Regions from separate parts of the Virgibacillus proomii genome, predicted to be linked through region 2. Evidence: predicted binding sites of a transcription regulator. Region 2 holds the regulator's gene; the other holds the start of a gene.
What was found. The regulator LexA, encoded in region 2, represses DNA repair genes until DNA is damaged. The targets are predictions, from matches to a motif close to CGAACATATGTTCG.
Positions count from the first base shown of each region.

Region 1 (3,427 bases), 1.7 Mb from region 2:
CAATTGGTTTGATTTCCCTGTCATCTACTGTGAAGACTGTGTAAACTGTAACATTTTGTCTATGATAGAATCTCTAATCGAATAAATATGCTTTCTTGATAACCCCATATGTTTACTGATAGCGCTTATCGTCATTCCATCTAACATACATTCTAACACCGCCTTTTCTCTCGGCTCATCAACAGCTGGCAAGCGCTCTTGAATAAATAGTACTTTTTTTTCCAACTTCATTAACCACGAACTTTTCTGCTCTCGTCTAATTACTTCCTTTACAACTGGATTACCGACTATCCCTTTTGCTTTAGGCAGTGTGGACTCAAGACCAGAAACAGCAACAACTCTTGTGCCGATATCTTCATTAAGTATATCCTGCTGTCTTTTTATTTCTCTAATCATCCAATGATAATCCTTTAACGTCCGTTCCATTTGTTGTTTGTTCACAAAACCCTGCCCCTTTCTTAAACAATTGCTCTGCATATTCACTACGAATAACTGGAGACAGTGCTCCTGTTCGTTTATCCTTTCTATAATCACTAACAACCCAATGAATGTCATTATTAATTCTTTTATTTATATCTTGTTTGTAAGCCATCATCATCTCCTCCAATCATTCCAAATTTTAACTATAGAACGTTTGTTCTTATATTACATTGCTAAAACAGAAATGTCAAATTGTGTCCTTGCTAATATAGAAATGCCTGTTTCTTTTTTAGCAATCATGTTATGATTTATTTGCTAGTATAGAAAGTGGTGTCTACATTGAAAATTGGAAAACGAATTGTTACATTAAGAGAAGCTAGGAACTGGACGCAACGTGAGCTCGCTAAACGCATGAACATAAATGTCAGTGTGATGAATCGAATTGAATCCGGAGATAGACCAATAAAAGATCATGAATTAGACAAACTAGCAACCGTACTAAATGTTACCACCGACTATTTACTAGGCAGATCCGATAATCCTAAGCTCACAGAAGAAGAAGCATTTACAGCATTTCGTAATGATCCTTCACTAGAAAGATGGTACAAAGAATTACCAAAGAGTAAAGAAGAAGATCTACGAAGATTAAAAAGAATATGGGAAGCTTTTAAAGAAGAAGAGAAATAAGAGGATGTTCAAAAAGTCTGGTAAGAATGACGCGGCGAATTTATAAGCAAAAAAGAGCTTTTCTTTTTCAAGGGGTAATAAAAAAATGCTTCGCCAGCGACACACCACCATTTTCGAAGGAGATTGCGATCCTAGCGACATCAGATTATTTATTTTTGAATACGCACTTATAGTGTATTTGATGTACACTATTTATTTTTCACAAATAAACGAACATATATTCCGTTTAGGGGGATCTAATGTTTCATTACACACGTACAGAGGACTATGTCAAACAATTACTATTAAAATTAAATATGAATCAGCCTTCTGATTTAACTATTGATAAAATCTCCAATGCATTACAGATTCCCGTTTATTATTGGGAATTTAGCAGTGAAACGGTTTATCGAAACGGGAAATGCCTTATTTTCTTACAAGCGACAAACAGTGAACAAGTACAATGGCAAGAATTCAGCCATGAAATTGCTCATTTTCTGTGGCATACTGGAAGGCAAGAATTCTTACCATCCACGTTTATTGAATTACAAGAATGGCAAGCTAATTATTTCAGCTACCACCTATGTATACCAACTTTTATGTTACAACGGATCAAAACGAAAATAACCCCAAAGTATGTGATGAATTTATTTAATGTTGAATACGAGTTTGCCTGTAAGCGTTTAGAAATGTATCGCAACAAATGGCTCGCTTCTATCTGAAACGAGCCTTACATAATAGACTTACTTTTCATTTGCAGTTTGTTAATAATCACTTTGGCCGTTTACCTCCCGCTCTACTTAGAGTACGCTTTTGAGCGAAGAGCCAACTGTCATGTACTAACCAATGCGTTAATGAAGAAAAAATTTAGTTCGTGTAGTAATTGACCAGCTGTACATATACTGCATAGAAAATTTTTCGTCGTCGTATCTACCCTATACGAAAATTTTATTCTAGCAACAAGATTACTTTTGAGAGGCCAACTGTTTATTTCGCACTTCTTTTGCAGCTTGCACCATAACTTTTAATGCGGCAATGGTTTCGTCTTCTCTTCGTGTTTTTAAACCACAATCTGGGTTAATCCAAAATTGGTTAGGTGCGATCGTTTGTAATGCACGATTAATATTTTGTTTAATTTCATCAACAGATGGAATACGTGGACTATGAATATCATAAACACCTAAGCCAATTTCTTTTTGATACGTATTATCTTCAAAGGTAGAGACCATTTCACCATGACTCCGTGACGTTTCAATTGAAATTACATCTGCATCAAGATCATCGATACAATCAAAAATATCTTCAAAATTGGAATAGCACATATGTGTATGAATTTGTGTATCGGCTTTAGCGGTTGCCGTTGCGAGGCGAAAGGCAAGTGACGATTCTGTTAAATATTCATCCCACTTTGTTCGATTAAGCGGCAACCCTTCACGTAAAGCTGGTTCATCTACCTGAATAATGTTAATTCCATTTTCTTCTAAAGCCTCCACTTCCTTTTGCAATGCTAGAGCAATTTGTTTCATAATTTCATAGCGTGGTGTTGTATCATGAACAAAAGACCAGTTTAAAATGGTTACCGGCCCCGTTAACATTCCCTTCACCGGACGTTTTGTTAATGACTGTGCATAAACGCTCTCCTTTACTGTTATCGGTTTATCCCAAGACACATCTCCAAAAATCAATGGCGGTTTGACACAACGTGAGCCATACGACTGCACCCAGCCAAACTCTGTCATAGTAAAACCATTCAATTTTTCCCCAAAGTATTCAACCATGTCATTTCGCTCAAATTCACCATGAACGAGAACGTCGATATCGAGTTTTTCCTGAATTTTGATCCAGCATTTAATTTGCTCCTTCACAAACTGTTCATACGCTTGATCCGTAATCTCGCCTTTTCTCCATTTGGTACGTGTTTTTCTCACTTCAGGCGTTTGCGGCAAACTGCCAATTGTCGTTGTCGGCAGTAACGGCAATTGTAAACGTTGCTTTTGCTTTTCAATCCGTTCTGCAAATGATACGGTTCGGTGTGTATCATCACTTGTTAAATTGGCTACTTTTTTTCTTACCTCATTATTGGATTGATACGTCTTTATTAATTGTTTAATTGCTTCATTCGCTTGATCGAATTCTGCTTGAACGGAGACTATACCATCATTCAACCCTTTCGTTAATGTAACTGCTTCATCCAACTTCTCATCAGCAAACGAAAGTCCTTCTAAAATGACCTGATCCAGCTTTTGTTCTAATGTTTTTGTTACCGGAACATGCAAGAGCGAACAAGATGGTTGAATAATAAGCTGGTCGTGATGAACTAGCTGTCTAATCACTCCCAAAA
Region 1 is NZ_FUFN01000010.1:191,842-195,268, reverse strand. It holds gene BN1066_RS08965 (helix-turn-helix transcriptional regulator) at 25-441, opposite strand; gene BN1066_RS08960 (hypothetical protein) at 389-592, opposite strand; gene BN1066_RS08955 (helix-turn-helix domain-containing protein) at 760-1,107, shown strand; gene BN1066_RS08950 (ImmA/IrrE family metallo-endopeptidase) at 1,347-1,808, shown strand; gene metE (5-methyltetrahydropteroyltriglutamate--homocysteine S-methyltransferase) at 2,052-3,427, opposite strand, start outside.
Region 1: a site for LexA is predicted at 1,318-1,331, ahead of BN1066_RS08950 (ImmA/IrrE family metallo-endopeptidase). Genes of this name have one in related genera too.

Region 2 (3,427 bases):
GTTTAGACATTACAATAGATAGATAATAAAATTTGTCTAACAAGCTCTAGTATGCAGTTCAAAAAAAGTTATTTCAAAATTATTATAAAAACTAACGAAACATTTATCATTATTATCTACTATAAAGTAGCTGAAGCAGGGCAGGATTAAACAATTACAATAATTAATTTTAAATGAACTGGGATATGGACAAACCAATGTAATAGGTATCTCTTAATAAAAAGAAACATAGGACAAACTACTTCCTACATAGGCTAGTTAATGTAACGTAACCAACAAACAAAGAGTAGGTGAGTTATTTGTTTTATCATGTGAAGGAATTACAGTATCATGCTAAACCAGAGCGACCAGATCCGGTATATGCAAAAAAGTTACAGGAAATACTCGGGGGACAGTTTGGCGAGATTTCAGTAATGATGCAGTATTTATTTCAAGGATGGAATATACGTGGTAATGGAAAATACAAGGATTTATTAATGGATACAGGTACAGAAGAAATCGCACACGTAGAAATGATTGCAACAATGATAGCTAGATTATTAGATGGAGCGCCAGATGTCGAATTGGAAGACGCTGCTAAAGACCCGATTATTGCTGCAATCCTTGGTGGATCGAATCCACAGCATGCGATCGTTTCCGGACTCGGAGCAATGCCAGGAGATAGTGTTGGAAACCGCTGGACAGCAGATTATATCATTGCCAGTGGAAATTTACTAGCTGATTTTAGGGCAAACTTGAATGCTGAATCACAAGGACGCCTCCAAGTAGCTCGATTATATGAGATGACCAATGATCGCGGGGTAAGAGATATGCTTTCGTGGTTATTGGCAAGAGATACCATGCATCAAAACCAATGGTACGCAGCGATTTGTGAATTAGAAGAGAAGGAAAACATTGTAGTACCAAGTACATTTCCTCGGGAGTTAGAAAAGCAGCAAGTATCTTATACACTTTTCAATTTTTCCCAAGGAGAAGCAAGTGCAACAGGAAGGTGGGCACATGGCAGAAGTATGGACGGGTATGGAAACTTTAATTATATTGACAAGCCAATTGCTTTTGGAGAAGTACCGCATCTAAAGCCGGCTCCAAAATATATTTATAATACCCCTTTATGGGCTTTAAGAACATCGGATGACTCACCTGATCCGAATATGAAATAATTCATAGCTTTCGTTAAATGAAAAAATTTTTACTTTTCGTATTTGAAAGCTAACCTAGAAAAAAACTGCCTTTTGGCAGTTTTTTAATGAATATTTCTATATAAGCCTATCACTTTACCTAAAATCGTAACTTCTTTATAGATTAAAGGATCCATCATCGAATTTTCAGGTTGTAGACGAAAATGATCTTTTTCTTTAAAGAAACGCTTAACAGTTGCTTCATTTTCCGTGGTCATGGCAACGACGATATCCCCATTTTCAGCAATGTTTTGTTGCTTCACAATTACCATATCGCCATCTAAAATACCTGCTTCTATCATACTTTCCCCTTCAATTACTAAAACAAACAGATTATCATCAGGGCTCGAACTATTTGCTGGTATTGGCAAAAATTCTTCAATATTCTCCACTGCAGTAATAGGTAAACCAGCAGTAACTTTTCCAATTACTGGAACGTAACGTGCTTCTTCCTTGTGAATCGAAGCATCTTCACCTAAATCTAGTATTTCAATTGCTCTTGGCTTGGTAGGATCTCTTCTGATATAGCCTTTATCTTCAAGCCTTGCTAAGTGACCGTGAACAGTTGAACTCGACGCTAAGCCAACTGCTTTCGCAATTTCACGGACAGACGGTGGATAACCTTTATTCATAACTTCTTCTTTAATATAATCTAAAATCATTTGCTGTCTTTTGGAGAGTTTAGTCATGTATCTATCACCTCGCACATAGAATTAATTAATCTTAGTTTACCATTAGAAAATAAGTTACGCAAACATTCGTTCGAAAAAACACTTGACAAGATCATACGTTCGTGACATACTTTGATTAAACACGCGAACAAGAGTTCTGTTATAGAATAAGGAGGCCATTATCATGTTTCAAAAACTAACGAAAACAGATGTATTTTATCTTGTAGGTTTTGCATTTACATTAGGTTTCTTATATTATTCTATTATGATTAGTTAATTTGTAAAAAAGGAGTTTAAGAAAGTGAGAGCAGTTATCTACTGTCGTGTGAGTACAGATAAACAAACACAAGAGACATCACTTGAAAGGCAAAAGCAGGAGTTAATAGAGTTAGCAGCGAATCACCAATTTACCATAGTAGAATGCATTCAAGAGCAGGAGAGTGGATACAGCATTGAACGTGAAGGAATCTTTCAACTGCTCGATTTATTTTCTGATAAAAAAGCAGATTGTTTACTTATTCAAGATGAAACAAGACTAGGGAGAGGAAATACAAAAATCGCACTGTTTCATCAATTACATAAACTAAATATTCCAATCTATACTTCCTATCATAATGGGAAATTAGAGTTATCGGAGGCAGATTCCATGGTACTGCAAATTGTTGGAATTGTAGAGGAGTATCAACGAAAAATACATAATGCCAAAATAAAACGTGGAATGAAAAGAGCAATTGAATCAGGATACGATCCAAGTAAAAATCTTTCCAACCAACATAAAGCTCCCGGAAGAGAAAGAAAGGACTTTCCAATAGGAGAAGTCATCCGGCTTAGACAAAATAATTTAACATTTGCGGAAATCGCCTCTACTTTGACTGGATTAGGTTATCCAGTATCAAAGGCAACTGTACATCGAAGATATCAAGAATACCAAAATACTTGAATATCCCATATATTATCAGTAAGATAGATGGATGAGAATTTAATTTTAGTTCTTGTCATTTTATTTTATTGTTGATTATGATTGTAAATAGATCTTGCTAGTGCATGTTCAAAAAGAGGAGAAATAGACCTGCAAAGTTCAAGGGACAGTCTCCATTAACGCAGTATCACCTGAGGTGCTAGAAACAAGCCAATTAAAAACCTTGGTCTCAGGTAAAAGCTAGACATACTTCACCCCAGAGTACTCGGGTTCCTATCTAAATCTAACGTATGTGTTAGGTTTTTTGAACATCCTCTACTAGCAGAAACCTTTAAATATACGACTATTATAGTATCATATGCTATTGCTAATTTAGTAGGGAGGAATATCAATGCTTTCAAAAGCAAAAATTGAGCGAATTAATCAGTTAGCACGAAAAGCAAAAACAGATGGTCTTACAATTAAAGAACAAAATGAGCAGAAAAAATTAAGACATGAATATTTACAAGGTGTCAGAGCCTCATTTAAGAACCACTTTAAATCAATGAAAGTAGTTGACCCTGAGGGGAATGATGTGACACCTGAAAAAGTAAAAGCTCTGCAAAAAAAGTATAATAATGGTTTTTAGAAGATGTACAGACCTACTTGGTTATAAGTGT
Region 2 is NZ_FUFN01000010.1:1,918,351-1,921,777, forward strand. It holds gene BN1066_RS16335 (manganese catalase) at 300-1,160, shown strand; gene lexA (transcriptional repressor LexA) at 1,244-1,867, opposite strand; gene BN1066_RS16345 (YneB family resolvase-like protein) at 2,151-2,789, shown strand; gene BN1066_RS16350 (DUF896 domain-containing protein) at 3,160-3,396, shown strand.